One region of the Bordetella genomosp. 5 genome, then DNA from elsewhere that is predicted to be linked to it. Evidence: predicted binding sites of a transcription regulator. Region 1 holds the regulator's gene; each other region holds the start of a gene.
What was found. The regulator FNR, encoded in region 1, switches genes on or off when oxygen is low (the NO sensors DNR and NnrR bind a similar motif). The targets are predictions, from matches to a motif close to TTGATNNNNATCAA.
Positions count from the first base shown of each region.

Region 2: the regulator FNR is predicted to act here: its motif matches at 3,069-3,082, upstream of CAL25_RS03075 (DASS family sodium-coupled anion symporter).
Region 3: the regulator FNR is predicted to act here: its motif matches at 2,866-2,879, upstream of CAL25_RS23340 (ribonucleoside triphosphate reductase).
Region 4: the regulator FNR is predicted to act here: its motif matches at 2,252-2,265, upstream of hemN (oxygen-independent coproporphyrinogen III oxidase).

Region 1 covers NZ_NEVP01000007.1:224,499-230,168, forward strand. The annotation lists gene clpB (ATP-dependent chaperone ClpB) at 1-1,538, opposite strand, end outside; gene fnr (fumarate/nitrate reduction transcriptional regulator Fnr) at 1,973-2,701, shown strand; gene CAL25_RS13025 (hypothetical protein) at 2,737-3,846, shown strand; gene CAL25_RS13030 (2Fe-2S iron-sulfur cluster-binding protein) at 3,859-4,179, opposite strand; gene CAL25_RS13035 (NUDIX domain-containing protein) at 4,227-4,829, opposite strand; gene CAL25_RS13040 (sulfite exporter TauE/SafE family protein) at 4,977-5,670, opposite strand, start outside.
Region 2 covers NZ_NEVP01000001.1:660,749-666,418, forward strand. The annotation lists gene rodA (rod shape-determining protein RodA) at 1-322, shown strand, start outside; gene CAL25_RS03070 (Ldh family oxidoreductase) at 394-1,452, opposite strand; gene CAL25_RS03075 (DASS family sodium-coupled anion symporter) at 1,462-2,952, opposite strand; gene slmA (nucleoid occlusion factor SlmA) at 3,278-3,850, opposite strand; gene CAL25_RS03085 (pyrimidine 5'-nucleotidase) at 3,896-4,660, opposite strand; gene argB (acetylglutamate kinase) at 4,660-5,562, opposite strand.
Region 3 covers NZ_NEVP01000017.1:54,895-60,564, reverse strand. The annotation lists gene CAL25_RS23350 (anaerobic ribonucleoside-triphosphate reductase activating protein) at 1-580, opposite strand, end outside; gene nrdD (anaerobic ribonucleoside-triphosphate reductase) at 546-731, opposite strand; gene CAL25_RS23340 (ribonucleoside triphosphate reductase) at 786-2,777, opposite strand; gene CAL25_RS23335 (response regulator) at 2,962-3,642, opposite strand; gene CAL25_RS23330 (type IV pili methyl-accepting chemotaxis transducer N-terminal domain-containing protein) at 3,651-5,585, opposite strand; gene mobB (molybdopterin-guanine dinucleotide biosynthesis protein B) at 5,628-5,670, opposite strand, start outside.
Region 4 covers NZ_NEVP01000004.1:41,365-47,034, reverse strand. The annotation lists gene CAL25_RS05730 (response regulator transcription factor) at 1-532, shown strand, start outside; gene hemN (oxygen-independent coproporphyrinogen III oxidase) at 628-2,004, opposite strand; gene CAL25_RS05720 (hypothetical protein) at 2,325-2,591, shown strand; gene CAL25_RS05715 (DoxX family protein) at 2,659-3,111, opposite strand; gene CAL25_RS05710 (TRAP transporter substrate-binding protein) at 3,177-4,265, opposite strand; gene CAL25_RS05705 (Bug family tripartite tricarboxylate transporter substrate binding protein) at 4,275-5,291, opposite strand; gene CAL25_RS05700 (maleate cis-trans isomerase family protein) at 5,317-5,670, opposite strand, start outside.

The DNA.
Region 1 (5,670 bases):
GACAGGCGCGCCTCGAGCTCGGGCAGCTTGCCGTATTGCAGCTCGGCGAGCTTGTCGAACTGACCCTTGCGCTGCAGCTCGGCCATCTCGGCACGAACCTTGTCGATCTCTTCCTTGATGGCCTGCGCGCCCTGCACCGCGGCCTTTTCGGCTTTCCAGATCTCTTCGTAGTCGTTGTACTCGCGCTGCAACTTCTCGAGCTCTTCCTCGATCACGGCCAGACGCCGGCGCGACGCATCGTCGGTTTCTTTCTTGACGGCTTCGCGCTCGATCTTGAGCTGGATGATGCGGCGGTCGAGCCGGTCCATCACCTCGGGCTTGGAATCGATTTCCATGCGGATGCGCGCGGCCGCCTCGTCGATCAGGTCGATGGCCTTGTCGGGCAGGAAGCGGTCGGTGATGTAGCGATTGGACAGCTCGGCCGCGGCCACGATGGCCGGGTCGGTGATGTCCACGCCGTGGTGCAGCTCGTAGCGCTCCTGGAGGCCGCGCAGAATCGCGATCGTCGACTCGACGTCGGGCTCGCCCACCAGCACCTTCTGGAAGCGGCGTTCGAGCGCGGCGTCTTTTTCGATGTACTTGCGGTATTCGTCGAGCGTGGTCGCGCCGATGCAATGCAGCTCGCCGCGCGCCAGCGCGGGCTTGAGCATGTTGCCGGCGTCCATGGCGCCCTCGGCCTTGCCGGCGCCGACCATGGTGTGCAGCTCATCGATGAACACGATGTTCTGGCCGTCGTCCTGTGCGAGCTCCTTGAGCACCGCCTTCAGGCGCTCTTCGAACTCGCCACGGAACTTGGCACCGGCCAGCAGTGCGGCCAGGTCGAGCGACAGCACGCGCTTGCCCCGCAGGGACTCGGGCACCTCGTCGTTGACGATACGCTGCGCCAGCCCTTCGACGATGGCGGTCTTGCCCACGCCGGGTTCGCCGATCAGCACCGGGTTGTTTTTGGTGCGGCGCTGCAGAATCTGAATGGTGCGGCGGATCTCGTCGTCGCGGCCGATCACCGGATCGAGCTTGCCTTCGCGGGCACGCTCGGTGAGATCGAGCGTGTACTTGGACAGCGCTTCGCGGTTGGACTCGCCTTCGGCGGCGTTGACGTTCTGACCGCCACGCACCGCGTCGATGGCGGCTTCGAGGGCCTTCTTCTGCAGGCCGGCTTCGCGCAGGATGCGGCCGGCGTCGCTCTTGTCGTCGGCGAGCGCCAGCAGGAACAGCTCGCTGGCGATGTAGGTATCGCCGCGGCGGGCCGCCTCTTTATCGGTACGCGTGAACACGCCCTGCAGGTCGCGGCCGACCTGGACGTTATCGCTGCCCTGCACCTGCGGCAGGTTCTTGAGGGCCTGGTCGAGCGCGGGCTGCAGCCGGTTGACGGCCACGCCGGCACGCGCCAGCAGACTGGTCGCGCCGCTGTCGGCGTCGCCCAGCAGAGCGGCCAGCACGTGCAGCGGCTCGATGTAGGGATGGTCGTTACGGGCGGCCAGGCTTTGCGCGTCGGCCAGGGCTTGCTGGAACTTGGTCGTAAGTTTGTCGAATCGCATGATGGTCGTTGGCTATGAAGAGAGCCACGCCGAAGATGGATCAGCCGGCTCGATGACCTGAATATGCGGACGCGAGTGGGGTTTTCAAGACCCACTGCCCTATTTGCGTGGGGGCGTCCAGCGCCGAACTACGACTTGCACCCGGCATACACTACACGCGAGACGCGTCCCGGCACAACCCACGGCCTCGCGCGTGCGAAGCCGCGCGCAGACCACCCCGCGTCGCGTCGCGCCCGGCCTTGCGACCAAAGGGTCGCTACACATAATCCGGGCGCGTCATCACACCGCTGACACCCGGAGTCGCTACGATGGCGCCAGCGGGACTACAATGTAACGACGCTATACACATTTGGTACGCACACTCGCGTGCGCGCCAGACGTAACACCAACCGGCGGGCCTAGCTCAAAGCCGGTGTTCAAGCCTCGAGGTCACTATGCAAAAACGGGTTGCCATTTCGCCGGATGCCGCACATTGTTCGAGCTGCATGCTCGGTCACGTCTGCATTCCCGTCGGCATGGCCGCGAGCGAAGTCGAAAAGCTCGACGACCTGGTCAAGGAACGCGTGCGTGTCGAAAAGGGCAAGCCGCTGTACGAGCTCGACGCCCCGCTCGACGCGGTCTATGGCGTGCGCTTCGGCTCGCTCAAGACCCAGCTCGAAGACGCGTCGGGACAACTGCAGATCACCGGCTTTCACCTGCCGGGGGAGATCGTGGGTTTCGACGGCATGATCGAAGGCCGCCATGTCTCCAACGCCGTCGCGCTCGAAGACTCCGAGGTCTGCGTCATCCGCCTGCCCGAGATCGATCGCGTGGCCACCCATCTGCCGAGCCTGCAGCAGCAGTTCCGGCGCCTGATGAGCCGCGAGATCTCGCGCTCGCATCAGATGCTCGCCACGCTGGGCTCGATGCGCTCCGAGCAGCGCGTGGCCGCCTTCCTGCTCAACCTGTCGCAACGCTACGCCGCCCTGGGCTACTCCTCGAGCGAATTCGTGCTGCGCATGAGCCGCGAAGAGATCGGCAACTACCTGGGCCTCACGCTCGAGACCGTCTCGCGCCTGCTGTCGCGCTTTGCGCGCGAGGGCCTGATCCGCATCAACCAGCGCGAAGTGCGCATCCTCGATCACGCGGCCCTGCTCGAGCTGCTGGGCCAGGAACATTGCTGAACGCGCCGCGCACGTGCTGGCCCGCCACGGCCGCGCTGGCCGCGCTCTGCTGCGCGTGGCCAGCCCACGCCCAGCTCGCCGGCCAGCCCGCCGAAGGCCATGATCCCTACGCCGCCCCGGTCGTGCCCGCGCCGGTCACCACGCCGCCCTGGCGCCCGATCGAGCTGGGCAAACCCGGCCGACGCTATGCGTTTCCGGTCTACACCAGCAAGAATCTCCAGGAAGACGATCTGCGCGGCATCCGCCGTGTCGTGATCGTGGTCCATGGCGTCACGCGCGACGCCAATCGCGCCTTCGAATCGGTCGCGCAGCTCTATCACGCCAACCCGGAACGCGCCGACGACACGCTCATCGTGGCGCCCAAGTTCGCCAGCGCGATCGATGCCGGCTTCGGACGCATGCCGGCATGGCGTCGCGCCAGCTGGGAAGACGGCGCGGCCAGCATGACCCTGAAGGACCGCCCACCCGCCGTGACTTCGATCCAGGTGCTCGACGATCTGGCGCGCGAGCTCACGGCGCAGGGCCGGCTGCCCGCCCTGCGCGAGCTGGTCATCGCCGGCCACTCCGCCGGCGCTCAGCTGGTGCATCGCTACGCCGTGCTCAACGATGCCGACGAGTCCTTGCGCAAGACGGGCCTGATCCTGCGCTACGTGGTGGCCAACCCGTCGTCGTATCTGTACCTCACGCCGGAGCGGCCGCGCGCCGATGGCCGCGGTTTCGCCCCCTATGAGCGCGGTATTTGTCCCACTTACACCCAGTACAAGTATGGGCCGGACCAGATGCCGCCGTACTCGTCGGTCACCGATCCGCTCAAACTCGCCGCGCGATATCTGCAGCGCAACGTGACCTATCTGCTGGGCAGCGCCGACAACAATCCCGAACACCAGTATCTCGACAAGACCTGCGGCGCCGAGGCCCAGGGTGCCACGCGCTGGGCGCGCGGCACCGGCTATTGGCGCTACGAGGCCTGGCTGGCGCAGCGGCACACCGACTGGCCCGCCACGCGGCATCAGGCGCAGCAGGTCGTGGGCGTGGGACACAGTTCGACGGCCATGTTCGGCTCGACGTGCGGCGCGCGGGCCTTGCTCGGCGACACCACGTCACCGTTGCCCAAAGGCGCGCCGTGCCTGCCGATCGAGCCCTGAGACCGCGGATCTTCAGCGCTGCGCGCCGGTGAGGCGCTGGCGCGGCGCGGTCGAAGCAGGCTCGATACGCACCGCGTCGGGCACCTCGAGCACCACATCGCTTTGCGCGTGCGCCACACAGGGCAGCATCCAGCCCTCTTCGCGCTCCTCGCGCGTCACGCCGGGCCATTCGATCTCATAACGCACCTCGCCGCTGACCAGCATGCACATGCAGGCGCGGCAGGTGCCGTTGCGGCAGGAGCTCGGCAGCCTGATGCCGACCGCGCGCGCGGCCCGCATCAGGGACTGGCCCTGCGGTGCGTCGTACTGCCAGCCCGACGGCTGCAGCGTCACGCGATGGCTCGGAGCCGCCGGATCGGCGTTCCCTTGCGCCGGCGGCGTCAGGCCGCTTGCCACGGCAGGGACCACGCGCCGCTCAGCGCGTTCTGCAGCCAGAGGGTGCATGTGAGCGTCTTGGCGTCGGTCACTTCACCGCGCTGACAGGCGGCGAGAAACTCGTCGACCGAGGCGCTGCGCACGTCGAGGAATTCGTCGTCGTCGAGCTGACGTTCGCCGGCACGCAGGCCGCGGGCGAAATAGATGTGGATGATCTCGGTGGAGTAGGCGATGGCCAGGTGCAGGATGCCCGCCTTGGCCCATTCGCCGGCGGTGTAGCCGGTCTCTTCGAAGAGCTCGCGCTTGGCGCAGGCGAGCGGGTCTTCGCCCGGATCGAGCTTGCCGGCCGGAAACTCCGTCATCACCTGGCCCACCGGGTAGCGGAACTGGCGCTCCAGCAGAATGCGGCCGTCGTCGAGCAGGGGAATGATCACGACCGCGCCCGGATGCACCACGTATTCGCGCGAGGCGACGTTGCCGTTGGGCAACCGCACCATGTCGTTCTTGATGTGCAGGAAACGGCCGCGATAGACGGACTCGCTGGATTCCAGGGTTTCGGTGAGGTGGCCCTCGGGGGCCTGACTGAGGTCGAGATGCGAATCGGACATGGAAAGCCTGACAGGGAGATGCGAGCCGTCATCTTATTGCACGGCCCGACCGCGCGACAAAAAAAGCGGGGTATCGAGGTCCGCAAGCGGAACGCGATACCCCATGCCGATGCACCTCGCTGCGTGTTCGCCGTCGGCCAGCAGCCTTCAGCCTGCGAACAGGAGGTGTCCCCCCAGCAAAAACAAAGCGATGAAGAAGCCGCGCTTGAACGCCTTTTCGCTGACGCGCTGGCGCAGCCAGCCACCGAGCGCCATGCCGGCGAGCGCCGGCAGCACGGCGAGCACCGAGGCGCTGGCCTCGCCCGTGCCCAGCGCGCCGCTGTAGATCAGGCCGCCCGCCATCGCGAGCGTGGACACCATGAAGGAAATGCCCATCGCCTGCACGAGCGCGTTGCGGTCGAGGCCGAGCGCCTGCAGGTAAGGCACCACCGGCACCACGAAGACGCCGGTGGCCGCCGTGACGAGGCCGGTGGCGCCGCCCACGAGCGGGCCCAGCCAGGGCTCGGCCCGAGGCGGCACCTGCATCCGCACGGCCGCCAGCCCCAGCGCCGCGTACAGCAGCAGCGCACAGCCCAGCAGGCTGGACGCCCCCTCGACCGCGGTGCCGGCGAGCCAATAGGCGCCCAGGGCGTTGCCCACGCAGATCGCGATCAGCATGGGCCCGAGCCGGCGCAGCAGCATCCAGAACTGGCCGCCCACCAGGCATTGCCAGACGTTGGTGACCAGCGAGGGCACGATCAGCAGCGCGGCAGCCTGCGGCGCGGGCATAGCCAGACTCAACAGTCCGATCGCGACGGTGGGCAGACCCAGGCCGATGCAACCCTTGACGGTGCCGGCCAGC
Region 2 (5,670 bases), on a different contig from region 1:
CGACTTCATCTTCGCGGTCTACGCCGAAGAGTTCGGCCTGTACGGCGGGGTGGCGCTGCTCGTGCTCTACGGCCTGCTGATGGCGCGCGGCCTGGCCATCGCCTCGCGCAGCGCGACCCAGTTCGGGCGCTTATTGGCGGGGTCGGTCACGATGATGATGTTCATCTATGTGTTCGTGAACGTCGGGATGGTGACCGGCATTCTGCCGGTGGTGGGCGTGCCCTTGCCCTTCATGAGTTATGGCGGCACGGCCTTGCTCACCATGGGGATCGCCTGCGGCATTCTCATGAGTATCAGCCGGCACCGCGCGCGCAAGACCTGACGTTCCGGCTCCGCGCAAAAGCAACGGCGCCCGAGGGCGCCGTTGTGCTTTCTTCACGTGCGTGACGCGGACTACTCGGCGTAGACGCTGGGCGGTGCCACGCCCAGGGTGTCGCCCAGCTTCAGCATCGTGTCCCAGATGGCGGGCGCGAAGGTCAGCGCATCGCGGTTCAGCTCGCGATTGTGGGCCTCGTACTCGCCCGGGTACTGCACCCGGTCGACGCCCGGCTGGGGCGGGCAGGCCTGCAGGTAGTCGATGAACGCGCCGACCTCCTGCGTGCGCCAGTCGGCGTCGAAATCGACCTGCGGATCGAGCAGAATGGCGAACATGTTGTTGGTCGCCACGCCATTGCGCGGATGCTCCGGCTGGATCGTGCCGCCACCCGACAGCACGCCGGCCAGCAGCTCGGCCACGAGGCCGAGCGCATAACCCTTGTGACCGCCGAAGGGCAGCAGCGCGCCGGGGGGATCGGTGAACAGCGCGCCCGGATCCGTGGTGGGATTGCCCTGCGCATCGATCAGCGCGCCGGCGGGCGCCGGCTGGCCGTTGGTCGCCAGCACGCGGGCCTTGTTGACCGCGATGGAGCTGGTGGCCATGTCGACCAGGATCGGCGGCCGGCCGCCCGGCAGCGGGCCGGCGAAGCACAGCGGATTGGTCGTGAGGCAGGCGCGCGCGCCGCCGAACGGCGCCACGGTGGGCGACCGGTTGATCACGTTGGTGAAGGCCAGCAGGATCTGGCCGGCCGCGGCGACCATCTCGCCGTAGTAGCCCATGCGCCCCAGGTGGTGCGTGTTGCGCAGGGTCAGGATGCACTGGCCATGCTCGGCCGTGCGCGCGATGGCCTGCTGGATGGCGGTCTTGCCCACGTGCTGGCCGAAGCCGCTGTTGCCCTCGAAGGCGAGCAGCGTGCCGCGGTCGTTGACGAGCTCGGCCCGGCCGTCGGCGCGCACGAAGCCTTCGCGCAGCACCCGTTCGTAGTTCGGCAGGATCGACAGGCCGTGGCTGGTGTAGCCCACCCGGTCGGACTCGACGAGGTGTTCGGCGACGTCGCGGGCGATGTCGGCGGGCACCCCCTGGGCGGCCAGCAGACGCTCGCCGTAGGCGATGGCTTCGTTGATGGCGATTTTCATGATGACTCCTTACATCCAGCCCAGCCAGCGCCAGTAGGTGGCACCGAACACCAGCATCAGCAGATAGCCGACGATGGTGATGATGATGCCGACGCGGGCGAACTGTTTGGCGGTGAAGGTTTCGGTACCCAGGCAGACCATGTTCTGCGGTGCGTTGATGGGCAGGATGAAGCCGTAGCTCACCACGAAGCCCAGCAGCATGGTCATGCCCAGCCGGTTGAATTCACCCGGCAGCGTGGCCAGCACCGAGATCAGGATCGGCAGCATGGCCGAGGTGAGCGCGGTGGCGCTGGCGAAGCCCAGATGGATCACGATCAGGAAGGCCGACAGGATGGCGAAGATCGCGAGCGGGCCGAGGTGATCCAGGCCGGTGTGCGTCACGACCTGATTGCCCATCCATTGACCGGCCTGGGTGGTGAGCAGGGCGGTGCCCAGGCTGATACCCACGCCGAACACGATCACGGTGCCCCACGGAATGCGGCTTTGCACGTCCTTCCATGTCATCACGCCGAAGCGCGGCAGCAGCAGCAGCACGAGGCCGAAGTAGGTGGTCGAGGTGGTGTCGAAGTTGTGCAGCGACTTCTCGGTGGCCCACAGCATCAGCAGCATGAGCGACACGCCGAGCAGGCGCTTCTGCGGACCGGTCATGGGACCGAGCGCGTCGAGTTCGGCCTGCACCGCTTCCTTGCCGCCGGCGATGTTGTCGGCTTCGGGGGGCAGCAGCTTGAGCACGATGAAGACGAGCACGACCGACATGATGACCGACCACGGCGCGCCGGCGATCAGCCATTCGGCCCACGACACGCGGTCACCGAGCATCTTCTCCATGAAGCCCTTGGTCAGCAGGTTCTGGGCGGCGGCGGTCTGGATGCCGACGTTCCAGATGCTGGTGGCCTGGGCCACGATGATCATGATGCCGGCGGCGATGTTGGAACGCTTGTCCACGCCGAACGCGGCGATCACGCCCATCATGATGGGCACGACGGCGGCGCTGCGCGCGGTGGCGCTCGGCACGACCAGGCTCAGCACGATGGTGACGGCGATCGCGCCGATCATGATCCGCGTGGTGCTGGTGCCGATGCGCGAGAGCGTGACCAGCGCGATGCGCCGGTCCAGCCCCGTGAAGGTCATGGCGGCCGCGATGAACAGCGCGCCGGTGACCAGCGCGAGCGCCGAGTTCGAGAACCCGGTCAGCGCCATGCTGATGGCCGCCGAGGTGCCGTAAAGCACCTCGGGATTCTTGATGGTGGGCGCGGTGCCCAGCAGGAAGGCCATCAAGGTGGTGATCATGATGGCACTGGCTTCGTACGACACCGCCTCGGTGATCCACACGACCACCGCGAACGCCAGGATGGCGATCATGCGATGACCCGCGGGCGGCAGGTCGGCGGGCATGGGCAGCATCAATACGATGATGAGCGCCAGCAGGCCGGCCACAAGGCCTATCGGTATCTTCTTCTTGGGGACTTGTGGGGCAGGGACAGCGGCTTGCGCAGTCATATCCATCTCCGATCTAGGTCAATCGACGTCAGAAGACGGTGCCAGCCACGTAAGAAATGCTGTACTAGCAACGTCAGAACACGGGACTAGCTTGGCAGTACTAAGGAAAACCCGCATTGATGCAGGTCAAGGGCGAGCGGAAGCGGCTATTGAAGGGCCGGATCAGGTGCGATTATGCTGGCCGGTTCGCCCGGACCGCAAGCCCAATGACACGTGGCCGGTCCGGCTTATCGGGCCGTCACCGCGCCGCGGCGCCTTCAACAGGCGTGCAGGATCGGCCGGGATGATGGCAGGAAAGCGTGACGTGGTGACGACGCCATCGCGCTCATCCCAGCGCCAGCCGCAGCTGGTCGTCGAGCATGGCGGTGGGCGTGACGCGCCAGCCGCTCTGCGCATAACGCAGCCAGCGGCCCAGCACGAGATGCGTGAGCAGGCTGGCGTGCGCCGCCACATTGGCGTCTTCGGGCAGGCCGCCGTCGGTCACCGCATTGCGCAGGCACTGCTTGAAGGTGGCCTCGATGCGGTCGTTGATGTGGTTGATGCGGTCCTGCAGCCGGTTGTCTTCGGTGACGAGGGCGTCGCCGGTGAGCACGCGCGTCATGCCGCGGTTGCGTTCCGAGAAGGCCAGCAGCATCGATACCGTCTTGCGCGCCTGGCCCAGCCCCTGCGGCTCGGCCGCGCTGATCTGATTCACCAGGGTGAACAGCGTGGTCTCGATGAACTCGATCAAGCCCTCGAACATCTGCGCCTTGCTGGCGAAATGACGGTAGAGCGCGGCCTCCGACACCTGCATGCGCGCGGCGAGCGCGGCCGTGGTGATGCGGGCGGCATGCGGCTGCTCCAGCATTTCGGCCAGCGTTTGCAGGATCTGGGTTTTTCTCTCGCCGGGTTTCGCCATGGGACGGGCTGGGTATGCGGGACGGACGGGGTAGGGGACGCGGGGTCAGCCGCGCAGCGGCCGGCGGCGCAGCAGCAGGTCTGTAACCGAGTTTACCCGCAAGTCGACGTACGAAGGTCGTGACCTGTGCCCGCGGGCGAACGGCGTGCCGGGATGGTACACATGCACCGTGCGCAGACCGATCCGGCGCGCGCTGCGCAGATTGTCGAGCGTGTCTTCGACCAGCACCGTCTGGCGCGGCGTGGCGCCTTCGCGCGCCAGCACGTAGCGCAGCAGCGCCGCCGAGGGCTTGGGACGAAACTCGCCGTGCAGGCGCATCTCTTCGATGCCCCAGAGGCTGTCGAAGTAGCGCAGGATGCCCATGTGGCGCAGCACCGCGCGGGCGTAATCGAGCGGCGCGTTGGTGAGCAGCACCTTGCGCCCGGGCAGGGCGCGCAGCATGGCGGGCAGCCCTTTCTCGGCGCGCACCAGCGTGGTTACGTCGAAATCATGGCTGTCGCGCAGAAACGCGTGCGGGTCTACGCCATGGTGGCGCACCAGGCCGATCATGGTCGCGCCGTAGCGCTGCCAATAGAGCTTGCGCAGCCGGTTGGCCTCGTCGGCCTCGACGCCCAGCGCCGTCATGACCGCGCGCGTCATGCCCGCGTCGATCTGCGGGAAGATGGCGTGCGAGGTGTCGTGCAGCGTGTTGTCGAGATCGAACAGCCAGAGCCGGCCACCGTGCCCGGGGCCGGCGCCGCCGGCCTCGGACACGCGGCGGCCGCGGCGTATGCGCGCCGCGGGCCGCAGCAGAAGGCGCCGTAACGCCATCAGTGCGAGCTGATCATCGTGCCGACGCCCTGGTCGGTCAGGATCTCCAGCAGCAGGCAGTGCGGCACGCGGCCGTCGACGATGTGGACCGAGTTGACGCCGTTTTTCGCGGCATCCAGCGCCGAGGAGATCTTGGGCAGCATGCCGCCCGAGATCGTGCCGTCGGCGAACAGCTCGTCGATGGTCTGGGCCGACAGGCTGCGCAGCAGCTTGCCGCTCTTGTCGAGCACGCCCGGGGTGTTGGTCATCATGAGCAGCTTTTCGGCGCCCAGCACCTCGGCCATCTTGCCGGCGACCACGTCGGCGTTGATGTTGTAGGCGGTGCCGTCTTCGCCGTAGCCGATCGGGGAGATCACGGGAATGAACTGGTCATCCTGCAGGGCCTTGACCACGGCGGGCTCGACCTGGGTGATGTCGCCCACGAAGCCGATGTCGATCGGCTCGTTGGGGTTGTCCTTGTTGTCCATCAGCTTCTTGCGGGCCTGGATGAGCATGCCGTCCTTGCCGGTCAGGCCCACGGCCTTGCCGCCGACTTCGTTGATCATCATCACGATGTCTTGCTGGACCTGGCCGCCCAGCACCCACTCGACCACTTCCATGGTCTCGGCATCGGTGACCCGCATGCCCTGGATGAAGGTGCCTTGCTTGCCGATACGGCGCAGGGCGTCATCGATCTGCGGACCGCCGCCGTGCACCACGACCGGATTCAGACCCACCAGCTTCAGCAGCACGACGTCGTGCGCGAAGCTGCGCTGCAATCGTTCTTCCGTCATGGCATTGCCACCGTATTTCACCAGGATCGTCTTGCCGTGAAATCGTCGGATATACGGCAGGGCTTCCGAAAGAACGGCGGCTTTGACAGCAGGAGACATTACGGCGGCAGGGTCGGGGGTGTCGGTCATGGCAGTGATATATACGAGCCGAAAAAAAGGTGGAAAAAATGCCTGCGCCCATGTCTGGACAGGCATGGTGGCAAGCATACGGCAGATTGTAATCGCCTCGGCTGTCAT
Region 3 (5,670 bases), on a different contig from region 1:
GCACGCCACGCTGCGAAAGCGAGGCAGCCAGGGCCAGCAGCCGGGTTTCGGGCAGCCAGTCCGGATGCCAGGTGATGCGGCATTCGAATGCCGTGTCGAAAGCGAGGAGCCGGTCCAGGCAGTCCCGCGCGGGCCGGGCGGAGCCGCGCCGGCCGGTGATGCTGTCGTATCCGGCGTCGTCGGCCTTGATGTCGAACCCGACCCAGTCGAGCCGCGGCAGCAGTTCGGCGAAACGGCGCGGGTAGATGCCTGCCGTGTGCAGCCCCAGGCGAAAGCCCAGCGCGCGGGTCTCGCCCGCCAGCTCGCCCAGGCGGGGCTCGGAGAGCGGCTCGCCGCCGCTGAACACCACCCCGTCGAGCAGGCCGCGCCGCGTGCCCAGAAAGGCCCTCACGTCGTCCCACGCATAGGGGGCGGCGCGCTGTTGCAGCTCGGCGTTGTGGCAGTAGTGGCAGCGCCAGGGGCAGCCGGAAATGAAGACGACGGCCGCGAGCGTGCCGGGCCAGTCGACCGTGGAGAAGCGCGTGAGCCCGCCCACGGCGGGCGGATCAGCCGCGCTGTTCGGTGAAGAAGCGGCGCTCATTGAACTCGCCTTGCTTGCCGGTGTTGAACGACGTGACGGGACGGTGATAGCCCATGACGCGGGTCCAGACTTCGCAGCGCACGCGCTGGCTGTCGTCGAGCACGGGCGCATTGCCGGTGCCGGCCGGGATGAGGGTGGTGAGGGTCTGCATGTCATGACTCCTTGCGGATGAAGGCGGGCGGCCTGCCCGCGCGGGGGGGGGCGCTCAGGCGGCGCAGCACGCCGATTGGCGGGCCAGCAATTCGCCGTCGCACTTGGGGCAGAACTCGTGATGGCCCGGCAGATAGCCGTGCACCGGGCAGATCGAGAAGGTCGGCGTGACGGTGATGTAGGGCAGGCGGAAGTTGGTGAGCGCCCGCCGCACCAGCTCGCGGCAGGCGTCGGCGGAAGACACGGCTTCGTTCATGTAGAGGTGCAGCACCGTGCCGCCGGTGTACTTGCCTTGCAGCTCTTCCTGCAACGCCAGCGCTTCGAACGGATCGTCGGTATGCCCGACCGGAAGCTGGCTGGAGTTGGTGTAGTAGGGCTGCGCGGGCGTGCCGGCCTGCAGGATGGCCGGATAGCGCTTGCGGTCTTCGCGTGCGAAACGGTAGGTCGTGCCTTCGGCGGGCGTGGCCTCGAGGTTGTATAAATGCCCCGTCTCTTCCTGGAACTCGGTCATGCGCAGGCGCACGTGGTCGAGCAGCCGTACTGCGAGGGCGTGACCCGCGGGCGTGGTGAGGTCGTCGGCGTCGCTCGTGAAGTTGCGCACCATTTCGTTGATGCCGTTCATGCCGAGGGTGCTGAAGTGATTGCGCAGCGTGCCGAGATAGCGGCGGGTATAGGGATACAAGCCCTGATCGATGTAGCGCTGCACGACTTTGCGCTTGGTCTCGAGCACGTCGCGGCCCAGCATCATCAGGTGGTCGAGACGCGCCAGCAGGGCGGGTTCGTCGCCACGATGCAGATAGCCGAGCCGCGCGCAGTTGATGGTGACCACACCGACCGAGCCGGTCTGCTCGGCCGAGCCGAACAGGCCGTTGCCGCGCTTGAGCAGCTCGCGCAGATCGAGCTGCAGACGGCAGCACATCGAGCGCACCATGTGCGGCTCGAGATCCGAGTTCAAGAAATTCTGGAAGTACGGCAGACCGTAGCGCGCGGTCATTTCGAACAGCAGCGTGGTGTTGGGATGGTCCCAGTCGAAATCCGGCGTGATGTTGTAGGTCGGGATCGGGAAGGTGAATACGCGGCCCTTGGCGTCGCCCTGCATCATGACCTCGATGTAGGCGCGATTGATCATGTCCATCTCGGCCTGCAGATCGCCGTAGGCGAACGGCATCTCCTCGCCGCCCACGTACGGAATCTGCTCGCGCAGGTCGGCCGGGCAGGTCCAGTCGAAGGTCAGGTTGGTGAAGGGCGTCTGGGTGCCCCAGCGGCTCGGGACGTTGAGGTTGTAGATGAGCTCCTGCATGCACTGGCGCACCGCCTCATAGCTCATCGCATCGCGTCGCACGAACGGGGCCATGTAGGTATCGAAGGAGCTGAATGCCTGCGCGCCGGCCCATTCGTTCTGCAGGGTGCCCAGGAAATTCACAATCTGCCCGATCGCGGCCGACATATGGCGTGCGGGGCGTGACTCGACCTTGCCCGGTATGCCGTTGAAGCCCTCGACCAGCAGCTGACGCAGCGACCAGCCGGCGCAATAGCCGCTCAGCATGTCGAGGTCGTGAATGTGCAGATCGCCGTCGCGATGCGCCTGGCCGGCTTCCGGGGCATACACGCTCGAGAGCCAGTAGTTGGCCGTGACCTTGCCCGCGACATTGAGGATCAGACCGCCCAGGCTGTAGCCCTGGTTGGCATTGGCGTTGACGCGCCAGTCGCGCTGATCGAGATATTCCTCCATCGCGCTCTCGACATCGACCAGCGTGTGCCGCAGCGAACGCAGCCTGGCGTGTTGCTCGCGATACACGATGTAGGCGCGCGCCGTGCGCCAGTGACCCGCGCGCACGAGTGCTTCTTCGACGTGATTCTGGATGGTTTCGACATCGGGCAGCGGCGTGTCCGCCAGCCGGGCCACCACGTGCCCGGCCAGTCGCTGCGCGGTGTCCTGATCGAACTCATCGGTGCTGCGGCCGGCGGCGGCAATGGCGGCGGCGATCTTGCCGGGTTCGAACGCGGCATTGCGGCCATCGCGCTTGCGGATATGCTCGATCTTCATTGCGCCACCAGATGTAGTTGGTTCGAAGAACTCTATCACTACATATGGTGATCAAGACCCCTGCCGACGCGCCGTTGCACGCGCCAGGTTGACCTGCATCAAAGGGCGTCGATACGGTCATCGCGAACGCGGCAGGCCGTTGTGCTGGTCCGCCGGTGCGCCGGTCCGCCGGTGCGCCGCCGCGTCAGCCCTCGCCGTTCAGCCCGTGCTCCACGGCATACACCGCGACCTGCACGCGGCTGGTGAGGTTGAGCTTCTTGAGCACGTTCTGCACGTGGATCTTGACGGTGCTTTCGCTCACATCGAGTTCGCGAGCGATGGTCTTGTTGCTGTCGCCCCGAGCCAGGTACTGGATGATCTGCATCTCGCGAGCGGTGAGGCGATGCCGGCCCACGGGCGCGGCGGCCGTGCCGGCCGGTGCATGAGCGCCGGCGGCGCTCGCCTGTACGCGGAACTGATCGACGAGCTTGCCGGTCATGCTCGGCGCGATGACCGATTCGCCGGCCGCCGCACGCCGGATCGCGGTGGTGAGCGCCTCCGCGTCGATGTTTTTCACGAGAAAGCCGCGAGCGCCGTCGCGCAAGGCCTGGGCCAGCTCTTCGCCTTCTTCCGACACCGTGAGAATGATCACCGCACAGGTGGGCAGATCCTGAGCCAGCAACTGCAGGGTTTCGAGACCCGACAGGCCGGGCAGATTCAGGTCGAGCAGAATGACATCGGGCTGCAGCTCCTTGGCGCGCTTGAGGCCTTCGACGCCATCGCCGGCCTCGGCCACCACCACGAAATCGGGCTGGCGCTGCAGCAGCAGGCGCACGCCGGAGCGGAACAGGGTGTGGTCGTCGACGAGGAGAATGCGGATCGGCATAAACGGGATCAGAGGGGAGCGCGCTCGCTGCCGGGCAGCGTCACGGTGATGCGGGTGCCCTGGCCGGGCCGGGAGTCGAGTTTTATCACGGCGTTCATGCGCGCCGAGCGCTCATGCATGATGTGCAGCCCGATGTGCGCGTCGCCGCGGCCGGCCACGTCGCCGGTGTCGAAGCCGATGCCGTCGTCCGCGATCTCGAGCGTGAAGTCGCGATCGTTTACCACGGTAACCGACACGCGGCTCGCCTCGGCGTGTTTGCGCACGTTCGACAGGGCCTCCTGCAGGATGAACAGAATCTGCAGCTGCGAATCGGGTGAGAGCGGCGCGCTGCGTGCCGGGCCGATGTCGAGCGTCGTCTCGATGCCTGTCTGGCGGCGAAAGCGCGCCACGGTGTCCTTGATCGCCGCCTGCAGGTCGCCACCCGTGAGGCGCGTGCGAAAGTTGCTGAGCAACTCGCGCACGTCTTTGTAGCTTTCGTCCAGACCGGTGTGCAGCAGTGGCAGGATCTCGTCCACTTCGGCGGTGTCGCCGCGCCGCACGGCGTCGTCGAGCATCTGCAACTGCAGATTCATGAAGTTCAGGCCCTGGGCCAGGCTGTCATGCAGGCCCTGCGCCATGAGCCCGCGCTCCTGTACCACGGCGAGCTGGCTGGCCTGCGCGCCAAGCCGCCGGTTTTCCAGTGCGACGCCGAGATGCTGCCCGAGCGTTTCGAGCAAGCGGCGCTCCGAGTCGGCCAACGTGCGTGGCGTGTCGAAGTGCAGCGAGTAAGAGCCGAACACGGTGGCGCCCGCTTCGATGCGAAAGACGGCCACGCTGGCAAAGCCCGCCTGCCGGCAGTCGGGGCCGCTGGCGGGCGGCGCGTAGCGGAAGTCGTGTACGACGCTGGCCTGAGGCATCAGGGTGGCCTGGCCGCAATGGCAGTCGTCCACGGGCATGCAGTGTTCTGCCGCGGCGAGGTCGGCGCCCAGTCCGATGGCGTGCATCAGATTGACCTGACCGTTGTCGGGGTCCAGGCTGCGCACGCTGGCGCCGGTCGCGCCGACCTGCTGCATCACGCGCCGCAGAAAGCCGTCGCACAGGGTCTCGACATCATTGGGCTGGTTCAGGAATGCCGCCACGTCGTAGAGCGTGCTGATGTCGCGATGCTGCGCGGCGAGTTGGCGCGTCTTCTCGTCGACGCGCTTCTCGAGATCGCTGTAGAGGTCTTGAATCTCGCCCGCCATGCGGTTGAAGCCGTGCGCCACGACGCCGAATTCATCGTTGGTTTCGATCGGCAGCCGCACGCTGAAGTCGCGCGACGCCATGCGCCGCAGGCCACTGTGCAGGCGCAGCAGCGGCGAGATGATCCACAGGTAGAGCAGGTAGACCATCGCCAGCGTGCCGGCGATGCTGATGGCGGCGAGCACCCCCTGCGACAGGCGCAGCAGGGTGGTCTTGCGTGCGTTGTCCTGTTCGATCATGCGCACGAGCGTATCGGCCTTGCTCACGAAGCCCTGCAGCGTGGCGAGATAGGGGTCGGCTTCGCGCGCACGGATCGCCTCGAACGCGGCCGGCCGCATGACGTCGTGCCAATAGTGCTCCACGTCGGCCCAATGGCGGCGGATGTCCGGATCGTTGGGGATGAAGATGGGCCGCGCCGGGTTGCCCCGGGCCAGCAGCGCAATGGTCTGGTCCATCAGCTCGACCCGGGCCGCCGGGTCGGCGGGCCGACCGTCCTGCGTGTGCACCAGCTCCAGGCCCACGCGGTTGGCGTGCATGCGCAGGCTGCCGGTGTCGTTGATTGCGGCCCCCGCGCCTTCGAGCTGCCACGACAGCCACAGCGTCCATCCCACCATCGCCAGCACGACCACGAGCGCGATGAGCGAGCTGGCCACGATGCGCGTGGAAAGGCGATGACGCGGCAAGGGCAGGGCGCGCGGTTCGGACTTGGAAAGCGGATTCATGAATATGCCGTCCCGCCCCGCGGGATGCGGAGCGCACGGGACTCAGGCAGGGCTCAGGCTTTCCAGTGTAGTCGCTGCGGCGCTG
Region 4 (5,670 bases), on a different contig from region 1:
CCGTGCCGACCAGCTCAGTGACTTCCTGCGTCAGAACGCCTGCGACGCGGCGATCGTCGACTTCTTCCTGCCCGGCCAGCCCGCCGACGGCGGCAACCTGATCCGCCGATTGAAGCGGCAGGATCCGTCCATGGCGGTGATCACCTGCTCGGCGGGCCGCCAGGCCGAAGTCGAGTTCGCGGCGTTTCAGGCCGGCGCCAATGCCTTTTTGCCCAAGCACGCGCCGGTCGAGCTTCTGCCCGAACTGATCCGGCGGATCTCGGTCGATCCGGTCACGTTCTGGAGCTGCAAGAGCGGAATGATCCAGGCGGCCCGGCCCTCGCATCCGGAAGAGCGGCTCACGCGCGCCGAGCTCGAGATCCTGCGTCAGATTGCGCAGGGCCTGTCCGTCACGCAGGTCGGCGCGCGGCTGTCGCGCAGCAAAAAAACCATCAGCACGCACAAGCGGCGCGCGATGAAAAAGCTTGGCCTGGCCGACGACCTCGCGCTGGCGTTATATCTGCGAGAAAAATTCCAGCGCGAAGTGATCTGAACCCTGCCGCGAACCGATGCTGCCCGGCCTTCAAGGGGGCAGTACCGGTTCACGCTGGCGAAGGCGCCGGTGGCCCGGTCGCCTCGCCGTTGGGGTCACGCGATGCGCGAATACCGGCCCGCCACGGCGTCGTCACGCAGACGGCGGTCGAACGTCATGGCGATCGCGCGCACGAAATACCAGCCCTGCGGCGTCACGCGCACGCGCGACCCGTCGAGCGAGCACAACTCGAGCGCTTCGAGTTCGCGCAGGCGGGCGAGCTCGGTCGGATATTGCTCGGCCACGCGGTCCGTGTCGCTGCGGCGACAGGCACTTCCGCAGGTACCGCCGCAATGCGAGACATGATCGGCCAGATCGACCTCGCCACGGCACATGAGCGCCATGATGATGTCGCGCCGGACCAGGTCGTCGGGCGTGCACTGCAGCCCTCGTTCGGTGGCGAACCGGCCTGCCTCGATCCGTTCGTAGTAGGCATCCAGCGTCTTGACGTTCTGGGCGTAGACCGAGCCCACGCGGCCGATGGATGAAACCCCCAGCGCCACGAGGTCGCAGTCGGGCTGGGTGCTGTAGCCCTGGAAGTTGCGCTGCAACTGGCCCGAGGCACGCGCGCGCGCCAGGCTGTCTTCGGGCAGGGCGAAGTGGTCCATGCCGATATATACGTAGCCGAGCTCCAGAAAGCCGGCGATGGCGCTGCCCAGCAGGCCGACCCGGGTCGCGGGATCGGGCAGGTCGGAATCGAGAATGCGCCGCTGTGGCTTGAAGCGCTCGGGCAGATGCGCGTAGGCATACAGCGCGATCCGGTCGGGCCGCAACGCCCCCACCAGGGCGATGGTGCGAGCGAACGACGCGGCGCTCTGTAGTGGCAGGCCGTAGATCAGATCCATATTGATCGACGCGAAACCCAGCTCGCGCGCGCTGCGCATCAGCGCCTCGACCTGCTCGAACGGCTGGACCCGGTGGATGGCGCGCTGCACGGCCTCGTCGAAATCCTGCACGCCCAGGCTCAGGCGATTGAAGCCCAGCCGGGCAAGATGAGCGAGACGTTCGGCGCTGACCGTGCGCGGGTCGACCTCGATGGAAATCTCGGCATCGGGCTGAAACGCGAAGCGCGCCCGGAGCACCTGCATGAGGCGGTCTAGCTCGTCGTCCGACAGAAAGGTGGGCGTGCCGCCGCCGAAATGCAGTTGCGAGACCGGCTCGCCCTCGCCGAGCACCGCGGTATGCAGCGCGATCTCGCGTTCGAGCGCCGCCAGGTATCGGCTCGCTCGGTCGTGGTGACGCGTGACGATCTTGTTGCAGGCACAGTAGTAACAGACCGACTCGCAAAACGGGATGTGTATGTAGAGCGAGAGCGGCTGGCCCGGGGTACGCGCCCGCACCTGCAGCGCGGCCTGGTAGTCGTCGGGGCCGAACGCGGGGGTATAGCGATCCGCGGTGGGATACGACGTGTAGCGCGGCCCGTTCTTGGACATCCGCGCGAGCAATTCCGGAGAGAAGGCCGGCGCCGGGATGGCAGCCTGATCTAGGCCCGGGCGATCTTGCTGGGCAAGGTTCTGATCTCGCTGCGCCTGCGGCTCGGGCGGCATGGCCGAGCGGGTCACGGGAGCAATGGACAGGGGAACGAGTGGCGTGTGTGCGTGGGTCATGGCGGCAGATGCCGCCACGCGAAGGGTCGAGGTCGGCATGCAACGATTATCGGTGGCGACTGACCCGCCGGTTTTGATCTGGCGCAATGCCACGGCTCGCGGCCGCGGCGAAACCGTAAAATGGGGTTTTGAAACGGAAGCTTGCGATGAACGACGAACTCGACGGCCGCCTGCTGGCCTTGCGGCAAACCCTTGCGGTCGCCATCGCGCTGGCCACCCGCGGCCATGAGCAGGCCACCACCATGGCGCTGGAGCTGATCGAAGACCTGCGCACGCATGTCGACGACACCCCGCCCGACGGCCCCTTCGAAATCCCGGCCTGGGCCAGCGCTGCCCGCGAAGAGTTCGACCACATCGCCCACATGGTCCGCGCGTTCAGCCGGATGCCTCCCGCCTCCGACGACGGCGCATAACGACGGCGGCCGCCCACCTACGCGTGCGGCCGCCCCCACCCTGCCCGGAGCCCGGGCCGGACACGCCTCAGGCCATGCCCCCCTCATGCACGCCGCCCGGCACACGCCGGGTGCCTTCGGGCCACAGGGCGTTCTGCAGCGCCCAGCGCCCCGGGCCGAGCAGCGCCTGAGCGGCGAGCAGGACCGCCCACACCACCGGCAACTCCGAGCCGGCATTGGTGAAGAAGAAGCCTTTGCGCACCGCCCAGAAGTGCGCGGCGCCGATCATGAAAGGCAAGGCGTAGAGGCTGAAGAGCCGGGTGCCGATACCGGCCGTGATCAGAATCGCGCCCGCGAACTCCGCGGTCAGGCTATACCAGGCGACCGGCGGGCCATAGCCGTTGTTGTGCAGCAACTGGATCCATTGCGAGACGCCGCCGGGCAACAGGAAGAACTTCCAATAGAGATGCGCGATGAAGAGACCACCGATGGTCAGGCGCAGCAGCAGAATGCCCCAGGGGGCCAACGATAAGCGACGCATAAGAACCTCGCTGAATGGGGTGTGGGCCGGGGGCCGGGAAGCCCGCCGGCGCTTGGTGTGGCCGATCAGCGCACGTTGAAAACCGCCATGTCGGCTTGGAGGCTGTAGGGCGCGACGCGGGCCTTGTAGGCTTTCCAGCTCTCGATCACGCGGCGAGCCTCCGGATCGGCCTGAGCGGACGCGTCGAGCTCGGTCTGCGTGGCCTCGCGCAGCGCCTTCAGCACGGACGCCGGGAAGGCCTTCACGCGGATCCCGGCCGCCTCCAGCTGGCCCAGGGCCACCGCGTTGCGGTCATTGGCACGTGCCGCCGAGCGCAGTGCCGCCGCCTGCGCCGCCTGCCGCACGATTACCTGCAGGTCGGGCGGCAGCGCCAGAAACCTGGCGCGATCGATGAAGACGTGCATGGCGACGTCCGGCTCATGCCACGGCGCGATGTAGTGCGGCGCATATTGCTTGAGCGGCAGCGTCGCATCGATGGCCGGGCCCACGACGTCCGCCGCGTCGATCTGGCCCGCGGCGAAGGCCGGAATGATCTGGCCCAGCGGGAGGTTGACGGGCACGGCGCCCACACGGGCGAGAACGCGCCCCGGGAAGCCCGACACACGGACTCGCACCCCCTTGAGGTCTTGCGGCGAACGAATGGCCTTGGCAAACCAGCCGCCCATCTGGATGCCCGTGTGCCCCGCCGTCAAAGGCAGGATGCCGCGCGGTGCCAGAATGGATTCGAACAAGGCCTGGCCCCCGCCCTCGTGCAGCCACCCTTCCTGCTCGAGCGGCGTGAGCCCGAACGGGACGGCGGTGAAGAAGTCGATCGCGGGCACCTGCGCCGCGTAGTACTGCGCCGTGGTGTGCGCCAGATCGAATTCGCCCGCTTGCACGGCCTGAAGCAGGCCCGCGGGTTTGCCATGTTTGGCCGGATCAATCAGCTCGATACGCAGCCGGTTGCCCGATGCCGCCGCGACGGTCTGGGCGAAGTCGGCCGCCGTCTCGTGCAGCAGCGGCAGGGCGACGGGCCAGGAGGTCGCCATGCGCCACAAGATCGGCGCGGGCGCCTCGGGCGCCTGCGCGCGGGCGACACCCATGCCCAGGAAGAGCGCCCCCGCCAACAGGCCGTGCAGCAGCCGCGACAGGTTTGGAAGATGCTGGATAGTCATGGAAGTTCCTCAGCGGGCGCGCAGGCCCTTGTCGATGGCGAGCGCCTTCCAGCGCGCGATTTCACTGTCGAGATAGCGCTGGGCGGCTTCCGGCGTGCCACCCGCGGTTTCGACGCCCAGCCCGAGCAGCTTGGTCGCCACCTCCGGCGTGCGAATGGTTTCGTTGACGGCCTTCGCGAGGGTCGCGGTGATATCGGGCGGCAGCGCCGCCGGTCCCATCAGCATGTACCAGGCGCCGATCTCGTAGTCGGGCACGCCGGCTTCGATGACGGTGGGCACATCGGGCAGGCCGGCGACGCGCTCGCGCGTCGTGACGGCAAGCGCCCTGAGCGTGCCGGCGCGAATGTGCTGCTGCACCGTGGGCACCGTGTCGAAGTTCACGTCGACCAGGCCAGCCATCAGGTCGGCCAGGGCCGCACCACTGCCCTTGTAGGGCACATGAACCATGCGGGTCCCGGTTGCCTGCTGGAACAGCTCGGCGGCAAAGTGCTGCTGCGTGCCCAGACCGGACGAGGCATAGTTGAGTTGGCCCGGCCGGCTTTTGGCGAGCGCGATGAATTCGGCGAGCGTGCGTGCCGGAGAGCGCGCGGGCACCACCACGACCTGAGGAACGCTGCCGATCAGGGTGATGGCGCGGAAATCCTTGTCGGGCGCGTAACTGACGTCGGGGTTGACGGCGGGCAACATGGCGTTGGAGCTCACGTGCCCCAACAGCAGCGTGTAGCCGTCGGGCTTGGCCTTGGCCACGGCGCCGGCAGCGATCGCGCCGCTAGCCCCCGCACGGTTCTCGACCACGACCGGCTGCTTGAGCAGCTCTGCCATACGGCCCACGATCTGCCGCGCGATGAGATCCGTGCCACCGCCCGGCGCGAAGCCCACCAGGATGGTGATCGCACGGGACGGATATGACGTCGTGGCGGCCACCGTCGTGGCGGCCACCGTTGTGGCGGCCACGGCTGTGGCGACGGGCGCGAGTGCGAAGGCCAGCGCGAGCGCACCGACGATCCTGCGTCGTTGAGTATTCATGGTTGTCTCCTCCCTGACGCTCGGGTCAGTGGAATTCCATCAGGCTGCCGAAGCCGGGCATTTGGTCCTTGATCCCCATCTTGCGCAGCGCCGACCAATAGATCACCGGCCCGGAGGCGAAGACGGGCTTGCGCAACCACTTCTCGGCGTCGTTGGCGACGCGGGCATAGGCCAGATTGGTGCCCAGCTGAAGAATCGCGTCGGGCCGCGCGGCCTCGCAACGCAGGGTGGCATCAGCCAGCTGCTCATAGGTCTGCGAAGCGACGTGAATGATGCTTTCGCACTTGAGGCCCTCGACATGCACGACCTCGAAGCCACGCGCCGTGAAATAGCTGATGGCGTTCTGTTCGATGACGGGGTAGTACGGCGTGAGCAGCGC